4 regions of the Paenibacillus sp. sgz302164 genome follow, and region 2 is predicted to be linked to each of the others. Evidence: riboswitches for the same ligand, from Rfam matches in the RefSeq annotation. Region 2 holds a riboswitch; each other region holds the start of a gene.
The links. Region 2 has a riboswitch for cyclic di-GMP ahead of AC0LWT_RS38750 (condensation domain-containing protein). Riboswitches for the same ligand answer to the same signal wherever they lie in the genome.

Region 1 (7,512 bases), on a different contig from region 2:
GTTCCGTCCGCTGCGCTTCCATGCGACGCGAATGCGTCCGGCGGGCAGGCGGTGTTCGGCGGCGGCTTCTTCAAGGCCGTCAGGCAAAAAAGGCCGAATCCACAGCCTGTAGCTTTCCAGGCCGGGATCGTAGCGGTAGTCAATGCCGGCCAAGCCGCTGTACAGCCATTCCTCCAAATGCCCGAGCATGAAATGGTTTTGCGATTTGCCGACGGTCGGACCGTCCCACGCTTCCGTCAGCGCCGTCGCGCCGTGTACGATTTGGTAGCCGTAGCTGGGATGGCCGGTTTGGCGGGTCATTTCGTAAATGATATCCGAACGGCCGTTTTGCGCCAGCGTGAGGAGCACGTAACGGTGCCCGATGTCGCCTGCGGTCGTATGCCACCCGCGCTGCCGGATATCTTCTATAAGGCGGGAAAGGACGAATTCCTTGTCGAAGGCGTCGGCCAGTCCCAAAACGAGCGGCATCGCGTTGGACGTCTGGCTGCCGGTCGCATACTGCCGCGTATTGCGGTCGAAAAAAGCGGCATTGAACGCCGATTTGATCTGTTCGCGGAGCCGTTCATATTCGGCCGCGTCCTGATGGTTGCCGACGGCCTGTGCGATTTGCGCGAACACATCCGTCATATGGTAAAACATCGCCGTTTCGGTATGCGCAACCGGCGTGTTTTGGACAAAACCGGGAGGATCGTCTCCCGCATCGTACCAATCGCCAAGGCCGCCCGTCACGATCAACCGGTCGGAGCAGGCGGCCACATAATCGACGTAGGCTTTCATCCCGTCGTAGTGCTCCTCCAAAACCCGGCTGTTGCCGTACATGCGCAGCAGGTTCCAGCCTGTAAGCACGTAGGCGGCGCCCCAGGATACGGAATCGCGGAAGCAGCGCCACTTGTCGGAGAAGACGACATATTCCGGCGCCGTCGTCGGCACCATGCCGTCCGGCAGTTGCGCGTCGCGGATGTCTTCCATCGTTTTTACGAACAAAGGCTCGACATCGTAGTTGAAGGCGACGGAAGGGCCCATCAGATGGACTTGCTCCAGCCAGCCGAGCTTTTCCCGATGCGGGCAATCCGTAAAAATGCTTTTCATGTTGCTGAGCACAGCCCGGTTAATGATGTCGTGCGTCCGGTTCAGCATCGCATCCGAGCTGGCGAAGCGGCCGCGAACGTTCGCAGCCGGGTAAATCATCCGGCCTTCGAGTCGGACAAGCAAGGCACCGTCCGCGTCATTGCCGGCACGATCGGCGGGAACCGCGCCTTCGATTTGCACATAGCGGAAGCCGTAGTAGCTGAAGCGGGGCGACCATACTTCCTCCTCGCCGTCTCCGTTCAGGATGTAGGTGAACCGGTACGGGGAGCCGGTCCATTTTTGGTTGGCGGTGCCGTTGTCCTTCAGCAGCTCGGCAGGCGACAAGACGACTTTCGCCCCCTTCGGGCCGCGGACGGCTATTTCCACCCAGCCTGCAAAATTTTGCCCGAAGTCTGCGACGTACACTCCGGGACCCGGCTGCGAGATGCTCGCGGGCAGGAACGTTTCCATTTCCTTCAAGGGGAACGTCGCTTGCGGCTTCAGCTTGCCCGCAGGGGGGGCCGTTTCTTCGGCAGGCTCCCACGCTTCGCCGGAGGCGAAGCCGGGGCGATCCCAGCCCGCTTGCAGGAGCCGCGCGTCGAAATCTTCGCCCCCATACATGCAGGAAAAGACGACCGGCCCCGGCGCGGTGCGCCAGCTTCCATCGCTGGCAATCGTCGAGCTCGTGCCGTCGGTATACGTAATTTCCAATTGGACGATGCATGTGGGCATGCCGAATGAACGCTTGAACTTCGTGTAGCGGCCGCCTGTCACGTTGAAAAATCCGTTCCCCAGCATGACGCCAATCGCATTGGCGCCCTCGTTCAGTGCGCCGGTCACATCGTACACGGAATAAAGGCACGTTTTGTTATAGTCGGTCCATCCCGGCTCCAGCACGCTGTCACCGACTTTATGCCCGTTCAGCCGCAGTTCGTACTGCCCCAAACCGCATATATAGGCTCTGGCCCTCGCCACCGGCTTGTGTACGCGGAATTCGCGCCTGAACAATGGGAGCGGAGCCTGCGCGTTTGCCTGCGGCGCGCTGCTGCGCCCGCCGATCCATCGGGCCGACCAATCGCCCTGGCCGAGCAGCCCCATTTCCCACCAGGATACGGGGCTTTCGGTCATTCGGCCGCCGCTGTCCCAAACCTGAATCCTCCAATAGTAGCGGTTTCGGGATTGGAGGGGAGCGCCGTCGTAGACGATGTGCACGTTGTTTCTGCTTAAGCGTTTGCCGCTGTCCCATACGCTGCCGCCTGCGCTGTCCGTTACGATGATCCGGTAAGCGCTTTGCATTTGCAGGCGTTCGGCCGCCGGCGGGAAGCTCCAGCCGAAAGCCGGGCGGCCGACGCCGACTCCGAGCGGGCAGCGCTTGCTTTCCACATACATTTCATCCACTTGCATCGGTTCCGGTCTCCTTTACAATCACGATGATGTGCCGAAAATCGGCTGTGAAGCGGCGACGCTGATTGTCCTGAACTCTTTGCCGTAGTTTTTGGTCGGATCGCTCTCCCGGTACGGCCGGCAGGAGCAGTAAAAATGATAAAGCACGCCTTGGTGCGTGATGACGGACGGCTTATGGGCAAAAATGGAGTCAATGCTGCCCTCTTCTCCGACCCGGATAATCGGTTCGGGGTATTTGTCCCAATGCAGCAAATCGCCGGAAAGAGCAATGCCTTCCTGCGCCTGCTTGTAATTGTAGCCGAAGTAATACATGACCCACAGGCCGCGGTCGGGGTCGTGCAGCACGCACGGATCGCTGGCGAAGCCGCAGTCCCATTCGTCCGGAGTCACGGGCAGTACAGGATTGCGCTCGTATCTTTGCCATTGCTGCAAGTCCCGGGAGAAGGCGACTCCCGTCTGTTCGATCCATCTGCCTTTATTTTTGTTTTTGGCGTTATAGAACAAATAAAATGTGCCCTCATGCTCAATCAGACATTCTTTATAGAGCCCGCCTTTTTCCCAATCTGCGCCTTCCTCGGGGGTCAAAATCGGATCCGGGCATTTGTGCCACTCCAGCAGCCGCTCGTCCTCCGTCCAGGCAATTCCGATTTTCGCCGAGCCCTCTTCGTACCCGGTTTCGGGATAGGCGTGGTAGACGAGCCAGTATTTGTCGTTCCATTTTTTCAGAACGGGAGGGGCATCGATGCGATTCTCTTTCAAAATCCACGTCCCGGCTATATTGACGGAATCCCAGGCCCCATGCTCGTTGCGCTGTAAAATGACGCTCAGATGCTCCCAGTCGAGCAGGTTTTTGCTGACGGCCAAAGCCGTCTGGTAGCCGATGCCGTCGAATCCGACATACATCATGTAAAACATATCGTTATGCTGAAAAACGAAGGGACAATCCACGGCTCGTTCATCGAAATGGCCGGGTTTACCGGAGCCGGCAAGAACCGGCGCGCCCAATTTGTAAGGCGTCATATAGGGCTGGATTTGCAATGCGGCACGCTCCTTTATTTTCGCTGGCTTTTATCGCGGATATTGCCATTTTCAGCTTACAATTAACCGCTTTCATGCTGTGGGGGGGATTGTATCCGATATATAGGTCGATGCTACCTTCGGCCGCCGGCCGCATTGACTTGGCAGACAACCCGGCGTAGGATGAGGGGGTAAAAAGCCGCCCGTTTGCCGGCGGCAACATGAGGAGGCGTTACCGTGCCGTTTAAAGCCAAGGACAAGATCGTGTTTATCGGCGACAGCATCACTGACAAAGGAAGAAAAAAAGATCCCCTGAAGCTCGGGTCGGGCTATGTTCGCCTGATTCACGATTACTTGACGGCGGCGTACCCGAATCTTTCGCTGAAAATCATAAATGAAGGCGTTTCCGGCAACCGCGTGACCGACCTGGAAAAACGCTGGACGCTCGATGTGCTCGATCACCGGCCGCAGTGGGTATCGGTTTCGATCGGCATCAACGACGTGTGGCGGCAATTGGACTCACCGGATGAGGAGCAGGTGTACCCCGACAAATTCGAAGCGGTATACCGTCACTTGCTGGAACAAACGAAGCAAATACCCGGCTGCCGCCCGATCCTCATGCAGCCTACGGTGATCAAGGAGTACCCGGATGCGACGGGAAACGTGCTGCTGCGCCCTTACGTGGACATCGTCAACCGGCTCGCCGGACAGTTCGACGCGATCCTGGTGCCCACGCATCAAGCGTTTATCGATTTTATCGCGAGTGAAACAGGCAAAGATTCGACTACCGACGGCGTACATATGAACCCGCTCGGGGACATGCTGATGGCCGTGACATGGCTGAAGGCCGTTATGGTGCCTTTTCCCGGAAACAAGTGATTCCGGGAGATTGTGGAATGGTCGGCCGGCTGCCGTCATGCGGTGCAACGCCGCGCGCTGGAAGCTGCGCGGTTTGGGTGGCGTTTGCTGGGGCAGCCAGGGGGGAGCTGATTTGGGGCGCGGTCATTCATGAAGCGGCTGGGTGTTGGCATTGGCACGGCATAGGCGTAGGCACAGCATCGGCATAGGCACAGGCAGCCCGAAAACCTGCAAAAGTGCAGGATTTTTCCATGAAAGTGGCTCGTTTTGGCGAAAAGCCTGCGATTATACAGGAATTTTCGCTTAAACGAGCCTGAGGTCCACGTGTTCGATGAAAAGCCTGCACATTTGCAGGAATTGTTTCATTGCCAGCCTATCAACGAGCAAAAACCTGCACTTTTGCAGGTTTTCTTTGTGTTGCTAGGCAGATGTGCCGCCGGTTCTAGCACGCCAGACCGAAAAGCTGCGTACCATCTTACGACGATGGGGGTGGCTTTTTATTTTGGGCGTGTCGATGAATCTTTTTTTGAAGGTAGCGATCACCTAAAAGCTGTAAAGCTAATTAGCGGGGGGTGTAAAACAAACGCGTTGAGCGCAAGGTATAATTTTTTTTGTGGAAATATGTTAGTTTATGGGTTAATATGGAACTCATATTAAATCTAATGTACTATTTTTATAGTTTTAAATACCTAAGAACCAAGTGGAATTGAAAAGGCAAACCTGTTCGAAAGACAGGGACGCAAAGCCACGGGCCTACTTCTACGGGGTACAAGTCGCTAGACTTCCCTCGGGGAAACGGCAGCCGGGCCGCCAAAGGCAGTTGGTTTTTTATTTTGGGAAAAGTAATTTTTTTACTATGGAGGCATAAAAATGAGAGCCCATTTGATTACATCACTGGCAGTTGTTGCACTACTGGGAAGTTCAATTCCGGATGTCAAAGCTGATTCAACCGCCGCTACGCCAGGCACGAAAACAACAAATGCCACCGGTACGGCTTCTACAGGCAGCTTCAGCGACACAAAAGGGCATTGGGCGGAGACGACCATCGCCGGCGCGGTACAAAAAGGATATGTCGACGGATACCAGGACCACTCCTTCAAACCGAATGCAAAAGTGACGCGCGCCGAGTTTATCAAACTGGTCGATACCGCGCTTCATATTCCAATCTCAGGGGTAACCGAAGGTAATGACTGGTACTTGCCTTACGTTAACGCGGCGACCAACGCGGGGATTTATAAGCGGAGCGATTTTACGAGCGGGGATTGGAACACGCCGATGACGCGTCAAGAAATGGCCAGAACGGCTGTTAGGGCCGCAACCGCCGACAAGAACATTGATGACACGAAGTGGATGTATCTAGCGACCAAAGCCGGTCTGATTACCGATCTAGATGATAGGGGTACGCTCGGGGAAGACCAACCGACGACACGGGCTCAGGCGGTAACGACAATTGAACGCATTTTGACTGTTAAGGGAGGTCATTCGCTGGCCGTCGATGAAAAAGCCGTTGCCAGTGCGGAGCAATCCACGAATGCCCCCAAAGATCCTTGGGGACGCGCGATTCGCACAACAAATCTGCCGTCGAATAGCGGTGATTTCCCTTACATCCTACAGGATATTCCCAATGAAATGTACGAACATAAACATCCGTTTCAGACGGATTTGACCCGTTTTACTGCAAAGGAAATCATCCATGATTCCAGATATTACTCTAGGGATACAGTCGATCGATGGGTTAAACTCGTATCACAGTTTGGCAATCAGATACTGAATGTGGATTACGAGACAATAGACCAAAACTGGGTGGATGCTTTCGTACAAACCGTTAATATTCCGAAGCACGTCAGTGGTGATGCCCAAAAGTATGTCGAGTGGGTGAAGCAAAATCACATTCGAATTGAAGGCACTGTGACACCAGAACCTTCTATCGTTTTTTTCGGCGATAATAAGCATTGGGTACGAAGTATGTTTCGGTTTAGAGTAACCAGTTTTGATGAAAACAAAAATTTGTTTGTCGATATATGGGGGCCGAAAAATATTGAAAAAGACGTGTGGTATATTGGTTATACAGATGTGGCCATTGCGTCAGAAAATTTTGCTTCGCAACTTGCAGAAAAGAAAATAACATCTGATGCTGCATTCTTTGCTTATAAAACCTATCATGCAGAGTAGAAGGCAAATAACCTATGAAAAGAACTACAAAAAAATACATCAATTGTATTTCTTACGGCACTGTTACTAGTGCTTTTGCCATCTTTGTGGACGTATGCCTACCCAGTGTCAATTTATTTGGAGGAAAGTTCACATGATGTAACAATTGACATTACTTCAACTGCTGCCACAACCGGTATTCGGTACCGAATTGTCGGGTGGATGATTCATAGTGCTCCGGCATGTTCAAGTGGCAATTGCAAGCCGATGGATCTAACCGGTACTGTAGTTTATAACAATGCGGCGAATATAACTCAATTTCCGAATACGCCAATCCCTGGCGAACCGGTAAGAACTACCTTTAAATTTGACGGAGCTACGGTCGATCGGGATTTTTTTGACAGCTTTGACTCTGTCCTGCAGCCGGGGCAACCCATCTATTTCAGCGCAATCATGGAATCGTTCAATGCGTCCGACGGGAGCACAAGGCGTGGACCTTTTTATACACTTCAAGAAATTAAACGTGCGGAACCATGGGCCCACCCGGATGATCTTGATGATTATTATGATATACCTGCATCGTATACGCCTTATGAACCTTTAACCGTAGAAAGATATCTGGTTTCAGCAGACGGAACCACGAGAACGCTCATTGATATAGTGAAGACCGAAAATGTGTACCGTTATTTGGAAAGTGTGACTTACAACCTTCCTCCTGTTTATGATCACAATGGACAAACGGTCCCGATTTCAAAATCATATATTTACCCCACGATGGATCCGAGCGACATCAAGTTTCCGCAAGTGATAGGGGATGCTCACTTAACAAACCGAAATATAACGATGAATATCGGCGGTACCACCATTGTTGCCGAATACCGACCGGCGGCAGCCGGTCTAACGGTAAACGTTCCTGCAGGCTGCTTAAGTCCCGGTATGAACGCAACCAAACAATTGACGGCGACTTTAACAAAACCGGACGGGACGACTCAAAATGTTTCCAGCAGCCCGAAC
Region 2 (7,512 bases):
GACAGCCCGGAGTGGAGAGAGCTTACAGCCGTGCGGAAACAGCGATGGTTTCAACTGGACTCGTACTATCCTTGGCTGGATTACTCTGCTTTAAGTCATGAAATGATGTTGGAGGAGACAGTGCGATTGTTTGTCCCCTGAATATGTGATAGAACAGGCCGAAGCAATATTGTACAAATAATCGGGCAATATTCTTCATAGATTTATTGGTTTCATCTGTCTATAATCGTGTTGTTATGTGTTGGTGATAATCATTCTCATTCTCGTATTTGGAGGAAATGAAATCGCCAGAATATGTTTACCAATACGGGAGGTTATAGACAGATGCAAATGTTCAACAAGACTTTTACTTGCTCCATTGCTGCCCTCATGCTGAGTGCTGCACTTCTGGCGGGTTGCGCCGAAAAATCCGATTCCACAACCAATGGAGGAAAGGGTGTCACTGGGGCCGCAAACAGCACCGCTCCCTCATCTGCCACTTCGGCAGCAAACGGTTCAGAATTCACAGTGAAACATGTTTGGGGAGAAACGTCAATCAAAGCTGCACCAACAAAAATTGCTGCTCTTGACTACTCCTTCATAGACTTGCTTTCTGTCCTGGATGTTGTGCCGGCAGCAACTGTCGGGATCGGTGAGTCCGGGTTTCCCGATTATCTGAAAGCTACTGTCAAGGCAGATGGAATTACCAATACGGGACAAGCCAAACAGCCCAATCTGGAGGTTCTGAAATCCGTCAAGCCCGATTTAATCATTGCTAATCCTGACCGGCACGAAATGATTAAAGGGCAGTTGGGAGCAATTGCGCCGACGATTGCGCTGGACGATAACAGCTATGAGGAAGTGTTGGAGAACCTGCTTAGCGTTGGCACCCTGTTGGATAAAAAGGAGCAAGCTAAAGCGGTGAAGCAGGAGATTGAAAAGCAGATTCAAGCAGGCAAGGAAAAGTTGAAGGGTGCTCCTACAGTCCTTGTCATTGGTGCTTTTGAGGATGATTCAACAGTTTGGATGAAAGACTCTTTCGTCGGTTCCTTGCTTTCCGCAATTGGAGTCAACTACGCCTTTGACGGGAAAAAGGATCTGTCTGCTGCGGAGAGCAAAACGGACATTGCCAAACTGAGCCTGGAGCGGTTAAGCGAAATCAATCCGGATTACTTGTTTTATTATGGTGATCTTGGTAAATGGCAGTCCAATCCCCTGTACAAGAACCTCAAGGCTGTCAAAGCAAACCAGGCTACTGCGGTAAGCCGCGACCTGTGGTCCAAAGGACGGGGGCCACGTGCGGCACAGCTTATTCTTGAACAAGCTTTGAAAATCACGAGCCCGAGCAACTGATTCCGGGGGGATTACGTATGGATCAGAAAACGGGCATAACAAACCCTCCTCCTTTCCCATTCTTTCTGATTTCCAGCTTGTGGGTTCTGATGCTGCTGGCTGTTGCGATCTCCGTTTTTCTCGGATTGAAAGGACTGAGATGGAGCAGTTTACAGGAGATCGCGAGTATGGATGAGACAGATATACTTGCCTATAAGGTCTGGTTTGTCCGTCTTCCCCGAGCTGTTCTTGCCCTTATTATTGGCGGGGGATTGGCTGTAGCTGGCTGTCTGTTGCAGGGCATTACTCGCAATCCGCTATCAGACCCGGAAGTCATGGGAATTAACCAAAGCGCCTCCTTCTTCGTTGTGCTGGCGCTCGTTCTTTTGGGACAGAAGGATGTTTCGGTTACGATTCTCCTATCTGCTTTTGTCGGTGCAGCCATTGGAGGAAGTATCGTGTACATACTGTCCTTGAGAGGACAATATACCTCAACTCGACTGGTTTTGGCTGGAATTGCCGTTGCATTTTTAATGGGTTCCCTAACGACAGGCTTTCTGATTCTGGACGATGAGAACTTATCCGAAATTTTGTACTGGATGGCAGGGAAATTGTCCGGTGCAACCTGGGCCGATGTGCGAATCGCTTTGCTCTTTATCATCCCAGCGGCTGTCATAGGGCTATTAATTGCCGGGCAGTTTAATATTTTGACACTTGGTGAAGCGACAGCCAGCAGTCTTGGTCAGCAGGTTAGGAAAATCAGGGGACTGGCGTTTGTTCTGAGCGTTGTCATGGTGGGAAGTGCGGTTGCTTTGGCAGGGCCTATCGGCTTCGTAGGTTTGATGGTCCCTCACATCGTCAGAAAGCTTGTTGGCGCTGATTATCGAAGAATCATTCCTGTATCTGCTTTGGCAGGAGCTGATCTGTTGTTGCTTGCTGACCTGGGTGGACAGTGGGTGCTGTATCCGGCAGATATTCCTGTGGGAATTATTACTGCGCTGTTGGGAACGCCGTTCTTCCTGTATGTGATGCGCCGGAAGACAGGGTGGCGATCATGATGCGGAAGGGCAAGCATCGCTGGATATGGATAATGAGCTTTAGCGCCGTTCTCCTTCTTATTATGATTTTTTTTAGCTTGCATCTTGGTGCTGTAAATCTTCCATTTGCCCAAGTTATAGAGGAGATTCGCTTCAAGGAAGGGATTACCTTTGATTACAGGTTGCCGCGGCTGTTGATCGGTATTTGTGTCGGAGTGAACATGGCAGTAGCCGGAGCTATTCTTCAAGGTGTTACCCGCAATCCTCTGGCAGCTCCCGATCTGATCGGCGTAACGGCTGGTGGCGGATTGGCTACTGTGGTGCTGATTCTGGCTGTACCCGCATTCTCGGCTGCTATGCTGCCGCTGTTTGCCTTTGGCGGCTCTATTGCCGCAGGACTTTTAGTGTACGGTTTGGCTTACAAAAACGGACTTATGCCGGAGCGTCTGGCTCTATGTGGAGTAGCAGTCAGCACAGGTATCCAGGCCTTGATTACGTTGTTTATTGTCAAATTTTCTCCGTCTGCTGCGCAGGCGCTGATTTGGCTCAAAGGCAGCTTGTATGCGCGCAGTTGGGAGCATGTGGAGATGATCTGGCCATGGACGGTTATGGGGCTTGTCGCCGCTCTATTCTGTTCGCGTCCTCTTAATGCGCTATTGCTGAGTGAGGAAATTGTACGTGGGCTGGGTATGAGAGTGGAGAGAACGCGGCTCATGCTGATCGCTGTTGCTGTTGTTATGGCAGGCAGCGCTGTTGCCGTAGCCGGAACCATTGGCTTTATCGGACTGGTCATTCCTCATTTGGCCCGCCTGTTGGTGGGCTCAAATTTCAGGCTTGTACTGCCCGTTTCAGCCTTGCTGGGTGCTATTCTCGTAGTAACCGCCGACCTAGTGGGGCGAATCATTATGCCTCCGATAGAGGTTCCGGCGGGCATTGTTACGGCCATACTGGGAACGCCATATTTTCTCTTTTTACTGCTGCGTAAGAAGTAGCGGACAACCTGTCCGATTGATCAGTCTTCCCAACGGCTAAAAATGGTTTCTTTTTCGGTTGTCTCCGAATTATTCAAAAAAACCCGCGAAAATCCCAGATTCTGCAAGTCTTTCGTGGGTTTTATTTTCCTTGTTCTTGACTTAAATTCCGCTCGTGGTATAATATCCAAAGTGACTCAAAATCGAGTGGGAAACCGTGGAGGTTCGAGTCCTCTCACCGGTACTTTCGGGACGTAGCTCAGCTTGGTAGAGCACCTGCTTTGGGAGCAGGGGGTCGCATGTTCAAATCGTGTCGTCCCGATCTTTCAACAAATAAGCATGATCGGCGCAGTCAGTCGGCTGTCCGGGAATGCTTATTTTTTTGTTTTTAGATATAATGACAGTATGAAGAGGAAAAGGAGAGGGCTTCGTGGTTTTCGGCGCACGCGTGTGGAAGACAGGAATTGCGGTAACAATGGCATTATATATCAGCGCTTGGCTGAACTTTACCCCTCCCGTTATCGCGGCGGTAGCGGCTATTTTTGCGATGCAGCCTTCGATCTACCGATCATGGCGCTATTTTTTGGATCAACTGCAAACGAATATTATGGGGGCTGCTCTGGCTCTGCTGGCCGGGATGTTTTTCTCCAACAATATAATTGCAATCGGGATCGTATGTATTCTGGTTATTATCATCTGCCTGAGGATGGGCATGGAGGAAACGATTGGGCTCACTTTGGTTACGGTTGTGGCGGTGATGGACGCTTCGTCCGAGTGGCAGTTTGCCGTCAACCGGTTTATGCTCAGCTTGATCGGAATCGGCTGCGCTTGCCTGATCAACATCCTCTTTTTCCCGCCGAAGCCGAAGGAGCAGTTTGCCGCGCAGATCCATAGCGTTTTCAACAAACTTTCGCTGCTGCTGCGGACGGTTATCTCCGATGAAATGAAGGAGAACGTATTTCGCAACGAAAAAGACAGTTTGCAGGGGGCTGTGCAGTCGCTGGCGAATAAATACAAGCTTATGGAAGAGGAAGTTAAAAAGCTTAAGCGCGCCGGTTTCAGCCGCATTCGCCAATTAGTCATCTACAAGCAAATGCTGCGCGCCATTTACAAAGGATTTGAGGTTTTGGACGCCGTGGAGGAGCATTATTTTCAGGCGGCGCGCACACCGCAAACCGATGCGTTTTTTGACGGCCATCTGGAGAAGTTGATCAAATTCCACGAGCACGTGCTGCTGAAGTTCGATGATAAACTGAAGGCGGACAGCTCCGAAGGGCTGGAGATGGAGGCGGAGAGCGAACGTTTTATGTCGACGATCATCGAGCAGTTTTCCGAAGGGCCGGGAGGTATGCTGCGGCATTCGGTCGTGGCGGCCGCCATGTACGATTACGGCCATCAGGTAGCGCGGCTGGACAAGCTTGTGGAACATTACCATCGCGGAGATACGGACGAGAAGGAACCGATCGATGCGCTGCTGAAAAGCATAAAATTGAAGTAGCAAAATGAGGAGCCGTTGTCCCCGAAAAGGGGCAGCGGTTTTTTGCGCCCGTATGGAAAAACTTGGTTAATCATATGGTATAAAGCACATTTTGTTAATAAATCGCCATTTTTTAACCGATATAACAAAAAAGGATTCTGAAGGTGGTTTTTCCATATATTTTATAAAAAACTCTACACATTATTTTACGGGAGATGGTGGAAGCATCATGGATGAGAAAACAGTAACTACGGCAGCTTCATTGCAATTACGCAAGCTGGGCAACTCGGATTTAAAGCTGTCACCGCTGGGGCTTGGATGCTGGCAGTTCAGCAACGGAAAAGGGCTCGTCGGGAAATTCTGGCCGGCGCTGCGGAGAGAGGATATAAGGCAAATTGTTCAGACCAGCTTGGAAGGTGGAATTAATTGGTTCGATACTGCTGAAGCGTACGGTGGCGGACAGTCTGAGCAGCTACTTGCCGGCACGCTGAATGAGATTGGCGGAACGCTCGCGGCACAGGCGAATATCGCTACGAAATGGTGGCCGGCTTTTCGCACCGCAGGCAGCATCACGGCAACGATTGATGAACGTATCCGCCAGTTGGATCACCGGACGATTCACCTTTATCAGGTGCATTCTCCTTACTCCTTTGCTTCGGTTGCCGCCATGATGAATTCTATGGCTAGTTTAGTCGAGCAAGGGAAGATTAAATATGTGGGTGTAAGCAACTTTTCCGCGCAACAAATGCGCGAGGCCGATCGCGTGCTGCGCGAGCATGGCCTTCGTTTAGTTTCGAATCAAGTGAAATATAGCCTGCTCGACCGGAGAATTGAACAGAACGGAATTTTGGATACGGCTAAAGAACTCGGCGTGGCGATCATCGCCTACTCCCCATTAATGCAAGGGATCTTAAGCGGCAAATTTCACAAAAATCCATCCTTGGTCAAGTCGATCACGGGTCCGCGCAAGTGGACAGCGGCATTCCGGGAGTCGGGCTTGCAGAAATCAAAGCCGCTGATTGAAACGTTGGAACAGTTGGCTCAACAATATAACGCAACGCCAACGCAGATTGCCTTGAATTGGTTGATTAATGCCCACGGAGAGAACGTATTTGCGATACCTGGGGCTTCAAAAGTAACTCATGCCGAGGAAAATGTGAAGGCGATGCAGTTTACCTTGACAGCCGGAGAGATTGAGATGGTCAGCAGCATTTCCAACCAAGTGCTGAGATCGAAGTAATTGTGACCAATATACTTATCATGAATTTTATTAAAAACTTAGAATTTATTGACAAAATTCGATATTTTTTAGATAATACAATTAATTCCATAGGTATATCGATCTAAGAACAGCGAACTAAGCGGATCGCGGATTCATCATGCTAACGGAATTAAGCCGCTAAAGTTGTGCAGAAGTCTCGGCGAATACCGGAAGGCTGTATAAAACTATGGGAGGGGGCCGTTTATGTAAATGGATGAAGCCAAGTTTCTGGTAAGGATGTAAAACAACATACTTATGTTATTTCCCGTTAATCGTAAACACCTCGAAAGTGGTGGACACAAAGCCATGGGTCTAAAGCTGGATAAACAGCCATGATTGCCAGGTTGCCGAAGGAAACTGGGCGAAATTTGTCGTCTGTTCTTCTTAACTATGGGAACAGGCTTTTTTTATTGCAGCGAAAAATCATTCGGAGAACAGGGGGAAACGTTATGGAAACAAGCGTGATAGGTATCGAGGAGTATCCGTTAAGTTCCTATCAGAAAGATATATGGCTCGAGCAAAGTATGCACCCTGGAAAACCTATTTACAACCTTGGCGGGTACATTGAGGTTAAAGGAAAACTGGATACGGCTATCTTTAAGAAGTCCATGCAGTTGTTAATCAGGCAGAATGATTCTCTCAGAACTCGTCTTATTGATAAAAAGGGCGAGCCCTATTTAACAATCCTGCCGGAAATCGACTATGAAGCTCCGTTTCATGATTTTTCGGGGAAGAAAGATCCGAATTCCTTTTGCCTGGATTGGATGAAAAAAGAGTTTTTGAAAATTTTTCAACCGAAGGACAATTATTTTCGATTTGAATTATTACAAGGCGAACCGGGTGTATATTTCATTTTACTTAAAGTTCATCATATGATCATTGATGGATGGGGGTTTGCCCTCCTCATCAGTCAAATGTTTGAAAATTACAATGAATTGGCTCAAGGAATTGGGGAAATGAACAGACCTTCCTATTCCTATACCGATTTTATCTCTGACAACCAGAATTATTTGAATTCTTCAGCCTTTTTGAAGGATAGGAAGTTCTGGCAGAGCAAATATCGAACCGTTCCCGAGCCTTTGCTAAGCAGAGGTTTGAACACGGATGATGATTACGGCGATTCTGTTTGGAGCAATAGGGAAACTTTAACAATAAACAAGGCATTGTACGATCAAATGGTTGAATTTTGTAAGGAGGAAGGTTGTTCGTCGTTCCACTACTTTTTAGGCATACTGTTCCTTTACTTCAGCAGGGTTTGCAATCGAAACGAAATGGTGATCGGCGTCCCGGTTTTTAACCGGGGCAAAGCGCAGTATAAGCAGACCGTGGGACACTTCGCCAATGTGCTGCCGCTTCGGATAAGTCCCGAGCAGGATATAAGCTTCAAAGAACTGATAAAGTTCATCAAGCGTGAGCTTATGCAGTGCTATCGGCATCAGAAAATATCTTTCGGCG
Region 3 (7,512 bases), on a different contig from region 2:
CGCGATATGATACTTGCGAGAGAGGGCTATACCATAAGAGCCTTCCTTGATGATAAATATGATGATTTATCGCTGCAAGACGGCGTGTTCAAAGGTCCTGTCTCTGCAGCGCAGCAGGTGATGGGCAAACTGGAAGAACTGAAGTTCATTATCGCTATCGGAAATAATAGAATTAGACAAGCGGTTGTTTCGCGACTGAATGTAGCGGATGCATATTACCTGACCCTTGTCCATAAGACAGCGGTGATCAGCCCGAGCGCTCAAATCGGCCAAGGAACGGTAGTTATGGCGAATGCGGTTATTCAGGCCGATGCTGTAATCGGACGCCATGCCATCATCAATACGGCTGCTGTCATCGAGCATGACAACCGCATCGGGGATTATGCTCATATTGCACCCGGCGCAACATTGACCGGCGATGTGAAGGTAGCGGAAGGGGCTATGATAGGCGCGGGAGCAACCGTCATTCCGGGAATGACGGTCGGGGAATGGTCCGTGATTGGGGCAGGCGCTACTGTCATTCGTCCGGTACCGCCGCACAGCACCGCCGTGGGAACTCCCGCGAAGGTGATCAGCAAGATGCCGGAGCCCGCACATGACTGAGCCAAAGAAGATATCCCGGCGAAGTTTTTTGAAAAAAGCGGGATTGATTTTGCTCGGATCAGGCGTAGTGGGAACCGCGGATGCCATCGGGGAGCGATTCTGGTATCAGATACGCAAGGTGGATCTCAAGATCGGCAAGCTGCCCGAAGCCTTCAAGGGTTGGAAAATCGTTCAATTCAGCGATACGCATTTCGGCTTTCATTACGATGGCGAATCGTTCCGCCGGGTCGTGCGGATGATCAACGATTTACAGCCTGACATTCTGTTTTTTACAGGTGATTTATTGGATCGTGGGTGGCTGGAAACGCCGTCGCCGTCGGTGCTGCCCTTGCTCCAGGAACTGCGCGCGCCGCGCGGCGGAAAGTGGGCTGTCCTCGGGAACCACGATTATGCAGCGAGGGATCAAGCCGTTCAGATGCTGCAAAACTCGAATTTTCGCGTGTTGATCAATGCGCACGGCTATATCGAAGAAAATGGGCAGCGCTTATGTATCGCAGGTGTGGATGAATATATGTTCGGCCACTTCGATATCGAGAAGACGCTGCAAGGGAAGTCGGAACAAGATTGCGTTTTGCTGCTGGCACATGAGCCTGATCTTGCGGATATTTGTTCCGGTTTCGGTGTGAACGCCCAATTCTCGGGACACTCGCATGGCGGCCAAATTCGCAAGCCGTTCTCCAAGCCATTTTTTACCCCGGAACTTGGACAAAAATATGTAGACGGATTGTACGCCATTGGAGACAGGCGGATGCCTTTATACGTGAACCGCGGGATCGGCACCAGCTTTTTACCGATCCGCATGTTTTGCAGACCGGAAATTACTATATTTCATATATCTTAATTCAACATTCTGGAAGGAAAGGTGCGTTGCAAGTGACATCGGAGAAAAAAAGAATCTATTTATCGGCTCCGCATATGAGCGGCCAGGAACAAACATACATAGCCCAAGCCTTCGAAACGAACTGGATTGCTCCGCTAGGACCGCATGTCGATGCTTTTGAGAGCGAGCTTGCCGCCTATGTCGGAATGAACGGCGCAGCTGCCGTAAGCTCTGGAACAGCGGCCATTCATCTTGCTTTGCGGTTGCTGGGCGTGGAGCAGGGCGACAAAGTGTTTTGCTCGAGCTTGACATTCGTAGCCAGCGCCAACCCGATTGTTTACCAGGGGGCCGTGCCCGTCTTTATCGATTCGGAGCCTGAGACCTGGAACATGTCGCCTGATGCATTGGAACGCGCGTTAGCGGATGCGGACCGTGAGGGAGAGCTGCCCAAGGCCATTATCGTGGTGAATTTATACGGACAAAGCGCGAAAATGGACGAGATCCTTGCATTATGCAATCGATACGATATTCCCGTGATCGAAGACGCAGCGGAGTCGCTAGGATCAACGTATAAAGGGCAAGCGAGCGGATCTTTCGGCAAGTACGGCATCTATTCCTTTAACGGGAACAAAATTATTACGACGTCCGGCGGAGGCATGCTTGTTTCCAATGATCTGGATGATTTGCAAAAAGCGCGTTTCTTGGCCACTCAAGCCAGGGATGCGGCCGCGCATTACCAGCATTCGGAGCTTGGCTTTAATTATCGCATGAGCAACGTATTGGCAGGGATTGGGCGCGCGCAATTGGGCGTACTGGATGAGCGGGTGAGTGCTCGAAGAGCCATTTTCGAAAAGTACCGGCAGGGCCTATCCGGCATCCCGGGCATACAATTTATGCCTGAATTGGAGAACACAAGGTCGAACCGATGGCTTACCGTGATCACCCTGGATGAGGAACAACATGGCGTAAGCGTCAAATCCATACTCGAAGCAATGACAGCAGAAAACATCGAAGCCCGTCCGGTTTGGAAACCGCTTCATCTGCAGCCTCTTTTTGGGGGAGCGGAATATTACCGGCATGCGGAGAACGAAAGTGTTTCCGAGAAATTGTTTAACACCGGCTTATGCTTGCCATCAGGATCCGGGATGATGGAAGAGGAGCAGACGAGAGTTATCGATTGCATGAAAAGCACATTACGGCACAAAGCGGCTGTCAGATAGCATGGAATATATTACATCGTTAAAAAAAGGAAGATCTTGATGATAGGAACTCGAGTACAGCAGCTTCGCAAGGAAAAGGGATTGTCTCTGTCCGAGCTGGCAGAGCGGGCCGGCGTGGCCAAATCATATATAAGCAATTTGGAACGTGATGTTCAAAAGAACCCGTCGATACAATTTCTCGAGAAAATCGCCTCCGTTCTGAAGGTGCCTGTAGACAGGTTTCTTGATCAAGAAGCTCCGGAAACGAATGTCGCAGAACTGGATCAGGAATGGTATCAGCTTATTAAAGAAGCTATGTCATCCGGTATTAACAAGCACCAGTTTAAAGAATTCCTTGAGTTTAACAAATGGCGTTTGACGAACCCCGGCGAGTGAACGGCGGCGCTGAGAGTCCGGCGGGCGAAGTTTGTTTTGTGCAACCCGCCGGACACCGGGGGTAGGCCTTCGAAATGCATCTCCTTAAATGGCAAATAGAAGTTTAACCGCTTTTATTTCTCCATTTTTGTGCAGATGCATTTTTTCTTTTCTGAAAATTGTATGCGGTTGGAAAATATAGCGATAGTCTGGGCAGGGGTACTTTGCTATAATATGCGTAAACATGGTGAATAAAGCAAAAAGGAAGATGATAAGTGTGATTGGTAAAAGGATTCAAAGATTACGGCTGGAAAAAAAACTCAGCTTATCTGAGCTTGCTGCCAAGGCTGAAGTCGCCAAATCTTATTTAAGCAATATGGAAAGAGATATTCAGAAAAATCCGTCCATTCAATTTTTGGAAAAAATTGCGGTTGCGCTTGACGTGCCGCTCGACTTGATCCTGCACGGAGAACAGCCGAAAGTGCAAGAAGAACTGGACAGCCAGTGGCAGGATTTGGTCAAAGAGGCGATGGATTCGGGAGTAACGAAGGAGCAGTTTCGCGAATTTTTGGAATTCAGCAAATGGAAGAAAAACCAGGAAAACAACAAGTGAGCATCCTACTAATTACTTATCTATTGCGGATACATTAGTATCATTTTCCTAAAAAATAATGACCTAGCAGTTTTTTTTCAAATTTTTTGGTGGAATTTAGGAGAAGGTCGTTGTATAATAGGCTTAGGTTGATGAGAAATGTTTCAGTCTTAGGCCTTGAGATCTATTCCGCAATTGGATAATTAATTATGGGAATACTTTGATACATGCGCCGTATGTGGGCACCTGGAGCATGTGGAGTTAGTGGTGCAACCGACCCAATCTATTAAACCGTTAATAGATGGTTTTTTGCAAACAAACTTCACATTGGAGGTAATAGTATGTCTAAAGTATTTGTGCAATTGGGTATGGAACGCAATCCCTTGGATTCAGACTGGGTAGAAATGATTCGCGAGGCTCGCAGCTTGGGGTTAACAATTGGTGAAGTGCAAGCTTATTTAGGGTCATTCGCACAGTTGGACAGAGGGTTAACCAAATATACGAACATCAACGCCGGGGCTGCCAATAATGACCTGTCCGGCAAAGTCGTTGTGTAATCATGCATTTGTTACCGGAGCGCACTGATCCTTTTCCTTGAGAAGGGTGGGGCGTTTTTTTGGTATTTGCTAAAATGGCATAAATCCATTAAGTTGGAAAAAGGCTGCATGCAGATGCGCCGGCGCAATGAAATCGTAAATTGGAGGAACGGAAATCATGTCCATTCTAGTAACTGGCGGAGCAGGTTATATTGGCAGCCATACCTGTGTCGAACTGCTTGACAAGGGTTATGAGATCGTCGTTGTCGACAATCTGATGAACAGCAAGCCGGAGGCGCTTGAGCGGGTCCGTGAGCTGACGGGGAAGGATTTTGCATTTTATCAATTGGATTTGCTCGACTTTGCGGGGCTGGAACAGGTGTTTCGCGAGCATTCGATCGAAGCGGTGATCCATTTTGCAGGGTTAAAGGCAGTGGGGGAATCGGTCTCTTTTCCTTTATCTTACTACCACAACAATATTACCGGCACATTAATTCTGTGCAATGTCATGCAAAAATACGATGTCCGCAAATTGGTGTTCAGCTCTTCGGCAACTGTCTACGGGGTGCCTGAGCAGGTGCCGATTCATGAACATTTTCCGCTCGACGCGACGAATCCATACGGTCAAACAAAGCTTATGATCGAGCGGATTTTGCAGGACTTGTACATCTCGGATCACAGCTGGAGCATATCGCTGCTGCGGTATTTTAATCCGGTCGGAGCGCACCCCAGCGGACGAATCGGGGAAGATCCGAACGGCGTGCCGAACAATCTGATGCCGTATGTGAGCCAAGTGGCTATCGGCAAACTGGAAAAGCTGCGGGTATACGGGAACGATTATCCGACCGTAGACGGAACCGGAGTCAGGGATTATATTCACGTCAGCGATCTGGCCAAAGGGCATTTAAAAGCATTGGAACAACTGCTGTCCAGGAGCGGGATCGAAGCGTATAATCTCGGTACCGGCCGGGGTTACAGCGTGCTTGAAATGGTCGAAGCCTTTCAAAAAGCTTCCGGAAAAGTAATATCGTACAGCATCGAGGAGCGCAGGCCGGGGGATGTGGCTACGTGCTATGCGGACACAACGAAAGCGCGCGAGCAATTAGGCTGGGTTGCCGAGAAAGGCGTTGAAGACATGTGCGCAGACGCCTGGCGCTGGCAATTCAACAACCCTAACGGATATGAAAAATAAACAGGCTGGTGTTGTTCCCTGACAGCAGCCGGACTTTGCCAAACTGCAGACAACTGCAGTTTTTTTGCGTTTCATGCGACGGCAGCCGGACTCAGGAAACCCTCAGGCAACGCTCATGGTTTATTAAGTCGGCGCTCAGGGGGGATTCAGGAAAGGGGCCTATACTTGGTCTTGTAAACAACAAAAACATTCGAAAAGGTGGAATAACAATATGAAAACTATTAGCAAAAAAATTCTCGCAGGTACGATTGCAGCATCTTTTGTTCTTGGAACAGGTTTTGTCGGAGCGCTACATAATCAGGCGTATGCCGGTACAGTGAGCGGCTCGACCGTTCAAAAATCGGACGGCTTCAAAGACCGCGGCGGCCGCCAAGGAGGTTTCTACGGAGGCAGCATCGTCAAGGAAGCGGCAGCTGTGCTGGGCGTAGACGAGAGCACGCTTCAGGCGTCGCTGAAAGAAGGCAAGACGCTGCTTGAAGTCGCGCAAGCGGCCGGCTTGACGGAGGACGATTTCCTGGCGAAGCTGGTTGCCGCCGAAACGACGGCGATCAACGAGAAGGTGACGGCCGGCAAGCTGACGCAAGAGCAGGCCGACAAGCTGATAACGGATCTTTCGACTCGTTTGAAACAGCAAATTGAGAACAAAGGCTTCGGCAACAAAGGCGAAGGATTCCGCGGCGGTGAGCAGGGCGGACGCGGCGGCTTCCAAGGCGGCAAGCTCGACGAAACGGCGGCAACCGTGCTGGGCGTAGACGTGAGCACGATCCAGGCATCGCTGAAAGAAGGCAAGACGCTACTGGAAATCGCGCAAGCGGCCGGCTTGACGGAGAATGATTTCCTGGCCAAGCTGACTGACGCTCAGAAAACGGCAATCGCTGCCCAAGTTACGGCAGGCACGATCACGCAAGCGGAAGCGGACAAAATCACCGCGGATCTTGCGACCCGCCTGAAACAGCATATCGAGAACGCAAGACCTGAAGGCGGACAAGAAAACGGAGGCGAGGGTCATCGTGGCGGCGGCTTCGGCGGCGGTTTCCTGGGGAACTCCGAGGCGCTGACGACGATTCTGGGCATCACGCAGGATGAGCTGAAAACCGAGCTGGATTCCGGCAAGACGATCGTTGAAATTGCAGCGGCCAAAGGAATTAGCGAAGACGACCTGATCAGCAAACTCAAAGACAGCTTGACCGATACGCTGAAAAAATTCGTTGAAGACAAGCACCAAAAACCGGAAGCGCCTGCCGCAGACGCAACGGACAGCACTTCCACGAACTAACATAGCGGAAAAAGGGGCTGCCCCTTTGCCTCGAAATATCACCTGAAGAAAGGACCTCATTCTCCACTTGATAGTGGAATTTGAGGTCCTTTTGCTCGATTTTTGGGCCGTTCCCATACTATGCGCACGCTTTTGGGGCAGCCTCTTTTTTCGCCGCGCGCAGTTTCCAGTGCGCGGTGTTACGCTGCATGACGGCGGTGGGTCGGCTGCATGTTGAGTTCGGGGAATGGAGGCACGGCCTCCTACTTCCCTCTCGTGCCCCCCTTGCTTGCCTGCCTCTCGCTTGCAAAGCCTGCAGATTTGCAGGAACAGTTCCGAGGCAAATACATCAAGGAGCATAAAGGTGTATTTTTCAGGCTGCTCAGAAATCTGCACGCCAGAGCCAGTCGCAAACTCGCCTGGCTGCACCAAGAAAACCTGCAAAAATACATGAATTTGCGCCCTTGATCGCTAGCTGCGAAGAATTCCTGCAATTGTGCAGGCTTTTCACCGAAAACATGGGCTCAGATTCACTTTCAGCAAAAATTCCTGCACTTTTGCAGGTTTTTCGCCCCAATTAGCCGATTTCACGGAAAAAACCTGCACTTTCGCAGGTTTTCTCCCTACCCAAGCTGCCTCATCCCCCTTATTGAGCACCGTTGCGACCCGTACAGGAGAGGTGGGGGTTGGGGAAGAACAGCTGCGCCCAACAATCAGATTTTGCAGGTTTTCAATGCGCCAAAGGGATGCGCCTCTCCAATGTATGTTTTCTCAGCAGCCAGATTTTTGAAGTTTTTTTACGTGCGGCTGGCGAAGCATCGTTTTGGCAACGCATTCTTCCGGGGCCTCCTTCTAACGATGCAATCCGCTTGACAGAAGTATACCGCCCCGGTCCCGGATTGGCGCTGACTCAGGCAGCTTCAGCGCCCCTGGCAGCTCA
Region 4 (7,512 bases), on a different contig from region 2:
AACAGAAACTCTACTACTTCAGCCTTCAGCGTTTCGTGAAATTGCACGCGATCAAAGCCGGGAGGGTCTTGCGAGGGGGGAAAGGCTGGTGAAATCATCTCAGCTGGGAAAGGAGTCAGGAAGGAATAATGTCCGGCATTCTCCACCGTCCGATAGCGAATCATTTGCGGTTCAGCAACACCATTCATGATGATCTGCGCGTGAAAAGGAAGTGCGTAAGGGTCTCGCTCGGCATCCAACATGAGAATGGGGAGCCGAACGTTGTTTAATGCTCCCTCATTACGGAACCAAACGGACGCCGGGGCTAGCAAAATCAGGGACCGGATGCGTGAATCATGAGGGATATCGATCTGCTGCGGCTTCCCATCCGGGCTCTCAGTAGGGAAGGAGGTCGGGATACCGCCAGCTGCTGCAAGCGCGGTGTAGCCCCCCATGGAATGCCCGATGACCGAATAGCCTCCCGGCTGTAGAAGACCCTTAAACCTCTCATCTTCAAAAAACCAGTCGGCTGCCATGCGAAGGTGCCGGGGGCGATAGGTGAGGTTTTGGACAGTACCTTCCAAACTATTATCATTGCGGTTATTAAATGGATGTTCGAGAAGGCCAACGATAAAGCCGCTGCGCGCCAAATGCCGAGCGAGCGACCGGTACACAAGCGGTGAACCGCCTGTACCGTGTGAAATGAGGACTAGTCTAAACTTTCCCTCCAGCGGCGCTGCGTCTCTGGCCACCTCCAACGAGTACGGCCCTAACCTATCAGTCTGTTCCGGTGCATCTGTCGGATACATCACGATCATGGGAACGGTCACCTTCAATGCGTTGTCGGTAATTTGTACCTCACAGCAACCTGCATATCCTTCAACAATGTCTTCTATTTTGTTCATCTTGATTTCTTCCTCTCCTTGAGCTACATACTCCTAATATGGCGAGCCTACGGGAATATAGATGTCTAATACCGAATCCTCGTTCATCGGTCCTAGATATCGATGGTCGTAACGCACAAACTCCGGGTAATTCGTACGAACGCTGCCTGAATGGGGTAACCAGGTTTCATAAATGTACTGGAACGTATCGTTGAGTCTCGATAATGTCCCCTTATGAGTAAAAACCGCATAAGTTACAGCTGGGAGCAGCTTAGCGACCATTCCCAAGGGAACTACACTCTCCTCGCTAGCCACCTCGACACAAGCGATATACGTGACTTCCCATTGCCTACCTGTAAGTTCAATGACCGCATAAAATATGTCTTCCGTATCCGGCTTTCGCTCAATTTCAAACAAACGCTGCCTAAAGCTCCGCCATAGCTTTCCGACTTCGTCCGAATTGACACCCGGTATCGACATGCCGACCAGATGCAGCTTATTCAGGCAGACAATAGCTGGCACGAGGGAGACGCTCTCATTCAAATGCTGTAGCCCCACTTCATCCAAAGGAAGCTTCTCCATTGCCCGGAACAGCGTGTCCTTCATGTCCCTTTGCTTTCGAAATTGTCCGGGCGAGATGGAGAACATTTTCCCAAAGGCTCGGGCGAAGGATTCCTGAGACTCGAACCGGTACAGGATGGCAATATCTATGATCCTTTGGTTGGTATAAAATAAATCGTATGCTGCTTGTGTCAATCTCCGCTTGCGTATGTACTCCGAGACGGAGTTTCTCGTAACCGATAGGAAGATCCGGTGAAAATGGTACGGCGAATAGCCCGCAGCCTCCATAACCTTGGTGCTTAATCTCTCATCGGTCAGATGATCCTCAATATAGGTAATGGCCTTGATTACCAAATCCTTGTAATTCACTTTAATGCCTCCATATCGATATACTCACTTTACGACAGATGGAACGCTCTGTTTTGATATTTTTTGCGGAATTTCACTTTACTCAACAGCTAACATTACTTTCCAAGCGCAGATAGTTTCCTGATCAGCCACACTCTTCGGTTCGCCAAAAGAGCGATCTCTGGAAATTGCTCAGTCTCGCTGGTTTTAAACAAATCTGCCCGTCCCTCGGTTAATGATGCATCGTTAGTCTAAGACTTTATTTTCCTGGTCTACATCTTTATTTTCTTAGTCTACAACTTTATTTTTCAGTCTAATACTTTATTTTCTTTCTACACCTGCGCGATTTTTCGCCGTCCGAATGAGCGCAGAGCAGAACTCGCCGGACCGGTGCACGATGGTTCACATTCCAGCCGTTCGTTAACTGGAGTTGCTGCTGTAAAAACTGCAAATGTGCAGGTTTTTTCGGCGAAAACCGCCAGTTTTGGAGAAAAACCTGCAAATGTGCAGGAATTATCCGCTCTGAGAGGGCTCAACCCGCAACGGTGGCGGAAAAAACTGCAGATTTGCAGGAATTACACGTGGGCAGCATATTTAGCAGCAAAAAGATGCACTTTTGCAGGTTTTCTCCGCACATTGCCAATGATGCTCGAACTCTGACAGCCGAGTCTTCCTTTTTAGCTCCGATGCATCGATTTTCATCCTCTTGTCCACGGGGATGCCTCACGTTCCGCCCCGCTCCCGCGAGTCTGCAAAAAAATCCCGCGACGACCTGTCCAGGAAGCTGCATGCGGCAGCTTTTGGCGCAAATCGACGGGGATTTTTTATTTTAGCCACCACCAAATCAGCAAACCCCACACCAGCGCCGACAGCAGCACGCTCCACAAGCAGCCTTTGGCAAAGCTCAGCTTGGATTTGTGCTCCGTTTCCCGATTCGGATTATTCGGCATATTCGACGAGCTCCAACGGCAGGCCATCCGGATCTGCAAAGAACGTGAATTTGTTTCCCGTAATCGGATCGATGCGGACCGGTTCTACTGAAATGCCTTTGCTTTCAAGCTCTTCGACGCTCTGGGCCATGTCGGCTACGGCGAATGCAAGATGTCTGAGTCCGCGCGCTTCCGGGCGGTTGACGCGTTCCGGCGGATCGGGAAAAGAAAACAGTTCGATCTGCCCGTCATCACCGATCTGCAAATCGAGCTTGTAAGACTTTCTCTCCTCACGATAAGATTCGTGAATGATCTTGAGCCCAAGCAGCTCGACATAAAAACGTTTCGATGTTTCATAATTCGAGCAAATGACCGCTACATGATGAATTCGCTGCAAATTCACGTCCTATCCCTCCGTTTTCTCTATTTATCTACACCTATCTCCTATTATCATAACGTCAGCGCATTCACCTGCGCAATAACATCACTGAAAAAAGCCGCTCTCCGGGATTTCCCCTTCCTGCGGCTGCAAGTTAATTCTTAACCGTCATTTCTCATCGTGGCGATAATTTGCTCCAGCACCTCGTTCGCGTTTTCGTAAGGAACTTGGCACGTCCCCGCCACATGATGCCCGCCACCGCCGTTTTTGAGCATGAGCGTGCCTATATTCGTTTGCGAAGTGCGGTTGACGATGCTGTGCCCGCAGGCGATTACGCAGTTTTGTTTGTTGCGCCCGTCGACGACCCAGATTGAAATATTTTGCTCCGGATAGAGCGCATAGACCATGAAGCGGTTGCCTGGATAAATCGTTTCCACGTCTCTGAGATCCGTTACGATGACATTGCCCTCCGTACGCGTGTACTTGCCGAGCATTTCGCGGTATAAAGCATCAAGCTCAAAATAACGGTTAACCCGCTCTTTGACATCAGGCAGTTCCATGATTTCATGGACAGACATCGTTGCGCAGTGCTCCACGAGGTCCTCCATCAACTGGTAGTTGCTGATCCGGTAATCGCGGTAGCGTCCGAGCCCGGTGCGGGCATCCATAATGAACGAAAGAAGATCCCAGCCCTGCGGCTTCAAAATATCCTCTTGGCTGAACTGGGCGGAATCCGCTTTGTCCACGCCTTTCATAATATCGTCGATATTGCCGAAAACGGCTTTGCCCCCGTAGTAGTCGTATACGACTCTGGCCGCGCTCGGCGCGATCCGCGTCTCTCCCTCGAACTCGACCCTCTTCCCCATCCGCTCCAACTCGCTGGAATGATGATCGAACCAAAGGCCGCAACCCGGCACATAAGGAACGTTCGCCAAAATATCGTTAGACGTCACTTCGATCAGGCCGTCCTGCACATCTTTGGGATGTACGAATTTCATTTCGTCTACCATGTTCAATTTTTTGAACAGCATCGCGCAAACAAGCCCGTCAAAATCCGAACGAGTGATCAACCTCATGTTATGTATCCTCCAATTAGTCCTGCAGAACTACTTTATTTTCCATCTATTATAGCGTCACTGTCAACAAGTGACAACGATTTTTGACAAATCCAACAAATCTTTAGAATGCCCCGCAGGCAAAAGAAAAGAACGGTAAGCCTAAACAGGCTGAACCGTCCTCATTTTGAATGTTAGACATTGGAATAGTCTGGAAAGGAACGCTTCCACTTGAGATAACGGCGGAAATTTTACGGAAAGCTTTACTTCGCCCTTCCAGTAAAAGATCAAAATGCTGCTGCTCCGGCCGTGAAACATTTCTATATCCCAGCAAGTTTCTTTCAGCGCGTATTCTTCACGGTTAATCATCAACTTCGGTCCATCCGAGGATGGTACCAGACGGGCAACATGGTTACCACACAGCGAAGTAATTACTTCTTCTTCATTTTGCATCCATTCAGGCTGCATGCTGCTGGATCCTCCCTTTGTTTTATTGTTTCATAAGCAAAACCCCACCTACGTCTGAAAAGGAGGGGGGAACTGTTATCGTCGCCCTGACTTTCGGCTGCTGGCTGGCATCGTGTCCCCTGACGAACAAGGAAGCCCCTGTAGCTTTGCGTCGCTGGCTTTCGCCAGGTTTGCCATTATCGAGCCATATCGAAAGCTGTCAAATCATCGCTTTTTACTACTATCAAGGATAAGGTATGTTTTGGCGAATTCGAATACTCTGTTATACCTATTTTACAATATTATATTAGGTAATTAGAACCATTTTTCAAAGTTGTTCTTTTTTAGACACATTCCCGACCCGGTGAAAGCGCTGAGATCCGCGCGTATAAAACAAATTTCCGCCTATTGTCACGACAGCCATAACGAGGAACAATACGTGCCCTCCGTAATAAACCAGCAGCAATCCGCCCACCCACGGCCCTATAAAATGGCCCAAATTCGTAAACGTCTGCGCGCCGAAATACGTTCCTTTCATATGCTCGGGAGCCAGCTTATCGATTAGCAGGCTGGCGGCGGGATAGTTCAAAATTTCCCCCATCGTAAAAACGACCATGGAGACGACCAGAAGAAAAGTCGTATGCGACAAGGCAAAGCCGACATCTCCGAGCGCGAACATGACGTTGCCAACCGTTACCGCCATAAGCGGGCTGTATTTTTCCGCCCAGCGGGTCAGCGGAATCTGCATCGCGATCACCGCTATCGCGTTCACGCTCATGAGCAGCGCGAACATTTGCACGCCGTCGGCGAAGCTTTTTTGCATATACTGGGACAGCGTCACCATCACCTGCGAATAGCCGATTGCTCCGATAATCCCGCCGATCGTGTAGTATCTGAAAGAAATGTCGCTGCGGATAACGGTCCAGGCCGAGGCGAAAGTCACCGGGGCTTTCTTCTCCCCTTCAATTTGCTTGATGCCGAAAACCGACAGCAGCACGCACAAAGTCACCAGGTAAATAAAATAAACGATGCCCGTAAGAAGAAAAGGCAGCGAACCGTCCAGCGTCGCGAAATACGCCCCCAGCAAAGGACCCACGGCTACGCCGACGTTAATCGCCATGTAGCGCATGGAAAAAACTTTGAACCTTTTGTCCGGTTCCGTGAGGTCGGCCATTAAAGCCTGCGATACGGGCTCATAAAAGGAGCGGCATAAGCCGTTGACCATGTTCAGCAGCATGAACAGCAGCGGCAGCTTGACGAAGGCAAAGCCCGTAAAGACGACGGCCCAGCCCAAAAGCGCCGCAAGCATAATCACTCTGCGCCCGAATCTGTCGGAAAGCGCGCCTCCGATGAACCCCCCCGCCGTCCCCGCCAGTGAACCCATGCCGATGACGACGCCGATCGCCACCTCGCTCATGGAAGTATGCTTGGCCAAATATATCGCCAAAAACGGCAGGCTCATCGAAGACGCCGCCCGGGCCATGACGGTTCCAAGAATCAAAGTATGTACAATAGGATGATAAGATGCAAAGAAACTTCGCAGCCGATTCATGGAAGATGACTCCTGTTCTCACAATTATTAACCACAGGTCAACAAACCCTAAAATCCTATTATACACAAAATTAGCAATCGTGCATCTCTTTTATATGAAAAAAACCTTCCCCATTTTCATAGGAAAAGTGTACTTACGCCGCCGAAAACCGGACGGTCCCGCATATGCAGATGCACCAAAGTAACTCCCGACTAACTAGCGTTGCACTATTTTCATCTTCATAGGTTCCGCCGCCCAGCGTCATGGAGGGGCTTTTGCAGGGATGTTTCGCTGCAAGCGTATCTGCGGCTGCCCAGAAACCCGCACACCGGAGTCCGTCGCATAATCTCGCCCGGGTGCGCGAAGAAAACCTGCAAAAGTACATCTTTTGCCCGGTTGATACGCTGACCGCGAAATATTCCTGCAAATGTGCAGGCTTTTCGCCGTGAACATGGGCTCAGATTCATTTTCGTCGAAAATTCCTGCACAATCGCAGGCTTTTCGCCAAAATGAACCCGTTGCATAGAAAAAACCTGCACTTTCGCAGGTTTTCTCCCTGGCAAGCCGCCTCCCCCCCAATTCAGTAGCGCTCCCCCTTGCAGAAGAGGCGTGGGTTGGGGAAGAGCGGCTGTCGCACCTCGCGCAGCTCCCAGCGCGAGGTGTTGCGCTGCATGTCGGCGGTCCGTCGACCAAATGCTCCCCTCGGTTCCCCCTAACCCATCACTTTATCGACAATCCGACTATTGCAGGTTTCCACGCGTTCACGTTTTCTACGCGCTAATAGGGATGCGCCTCTCCAATGTACGTTTTTCTCATTAGCCTGACTTTTGCACATTTTCTCCGCGTCGGCTGTCGGATGCACTGCCTAATCAGGCTAGTTTTACGGCAGTCTCTCCAGCTTCGCAAGAGGCTTTGTCGTCACCGGACAGTCCCGGCCGATGCCGGCTTCAACTCGAACCGCAACCTGAACCGCAGCTGGAGCCCGACGAACAGCCGGATGAACTGCAGCTGCTGGAGCTGCAGCCGCTTGAGCCGCTGCCGCTATCACTGGAGCAGCTTGTCGAACCGCCGCAGCCGGAGGCCGAGCAGTTGCTTTGCCGGCGGGCGGACTCCTCTTCCGCGGGCAGCACGGCGTTCATGCCGCTGCTGTAATTCGCCGCATCGGCTATGGAGAAAAAAACCATCGCCGCCGCGACATGCAGCATGCTGCCTGAAACCGCCGAAGATCGGGACCAGCCCGTATCTTCGAAGGAACGGCTGTCGGCGGAGCGTTCCGCCTCGGCGACAGCCTGCTTGACCAGGAAGCGGATCGCGTCCGCGATTTCCGGGTCCTGGTCCGCTTTGCCGGTATCGAACCAAAGCGCAGCGATCTCTTCCTCGCTGCGGGAACGCAGCAGG

Region 1: it holds a riboswitch for cyclic di-GMP, as region 2 does, so the genes downstream of both, AC0LWT_RS05300 (S-layer homology domain-containing protein) here and AC0LWT_RS38750 (condensation domain-containing protein) in region 2, are expected to answer to the same signal.
Region 3: it holds a riboswitch for cyclic di-GMP, as region 2 does, so the genes downstream of both, AC0LWT_RS18035 (anti-repressor SinI family protein) here and AC0LWT_RS38750 (condensation domain-containing protein) in region 2, are expected to answer to the same signal.
Region 4: it holds a riboswitch for cyclic di-GMP, as region 2 does, so the genes downstream of both, AC0LWT_RS01730 (hypothetical protein) here and AC0LWT_RS38750 (condensation domain-containing protein) in region 2, are expected to answer to the same signal.

What each region holds. Positions count from the first base shown of each region.
Region 1 covers NZ_JBVYOL010000002.1:402,468-409,979, forward strand. Annotated here, with positions in the region: gene AC0LWT_RS05285 (family 78 glycoside hydrolase catalytic domain) at 1-2,472, opposite strand, end outside; gene AC0LWT_RS05290 (glycoside hydrolase family protein) at 2,494-3,510, opposite strand; gene AC0LWT_RS05295 (SGNH/GDSL hydrolase family protein) at 3,727-4,368, shown strand; cyclic di-GMP riboswitch class I at 5,051-5,162, shown strand; gene AC0LWT_RS05300 (S-layer homology domain-containing protein) at 5,218-6,519, shown strand; gene AC0LWT_RS05305 (DUF5704 domain-containing protein) at 6,766-7,512, shown strand, end outside.
Region 2 covers NZ_JBVYOL010000058.1:3,856-11,367, forward strand. Annotated here, with positions in the region: gene AC0LWT_RS38715 (helix-turn-helix domain-containing protein) at 1-141, shown strand, start outside; gene AC0LWT_RS38720 (ABC transporter substrate-binding protein) at 325-1,332, shown strand; gene AC0LWT_RS38725 (FecCD family ABC transporter permease) at 1,350-2,369, shown strand; gene AC0LWT_RS38730 (FecCD family ABC transporter permease) at 2,366-3,340, shown strand; tRNA gene AC0LWT_RS38735 (tRNA-Pro) at 3,568-3,641, shown strand; gene AC0LWT_RS38740 (FUSC family protein) at 3,750-4,817, shown strand; gene AC0LWT_RS38745 (aldo/keto reductase) at 5,026-6,036, shown strand; cyclic di-GMP riboswitch class I at 6,321-6,409, shown strand; partial or broken gene AC0LWT_RS38750 (condensation domain-containing protein) at 6,507-7,512, shown strand, end outside.
Region 3 covers NZ_JBVYOL010000010.1:112,340-119,851, reverse strand. Annotated here, with positions in the region: gene AC0LWT_RS18060 (acetyltransferase) at 1-603, shown strand, start outside; gene AC0LWT_RS18055 (metallophosphoesterase) at 596-1,444, shown strand; gene AC0LWT_RS18050 (DegT/DnrJ/EryC1/StrS family aminotransferase) at 1,519-2,643, shown strand; gene AC0LWT_RS18045 (helix-turn-helix domain-containing protein) at 2,683-3,018, shown strand; gene AC0LWT_RS18040 (helix-turn-helix domain-containing protein) at 3,275-3,610, shown strand; cyclic di-GMP riboswitch class II at 3,794-3,877, shown strand; gene AC0LWT_RS18035 (anti-repressor SinI family protein) at 3,931-4,146, shown strand; gene galE (UDP-glucose 4-epimerase GalE) at 4,304-5,317, shown strand; gene AC0LWT_RS18025 (hypothetical protein) at 5,529-6,593, shown strand.
Region 4 covers NZ_JBVYOL010000001.1:392,811-400,322, forward strand. Annotated here, with positions in the region: gene AC0LWT_RS01705 (alpha/beta hydrolase family protein) at 1-884, opposite strand, end outside; gene AC0LWT_RS01710 (GyrI-like domain-containing protein) at 918-1,793, opposite strand; gene AC0LWT_RS01715 (hypothetical protein) at 2,597-2,722, opposite strand; gene gloA2 (SMU1112c/YaeR family gloxylase I-like metalloprotein) at 2,712-3,104, opposite strand; gene AC0LWT_RS01725 (DHH family phosphoesterase) at 3,242-4,156, opposite strand; gene AC0LWT_RS01730 (hypothetical protein) at 4,298-4,603, opposite strand; cyclic di-GMP riboswitch class I at 4,696-4,788, opposite strand; gene AC0LWT_RS01735 (MDR family MFS transporter) at 4,911-6,134, opposite strand; gene AC0LWT_RS01740 (glycine-rich domain-containing protein) at 7,062-7,512, opposite strand, start outside.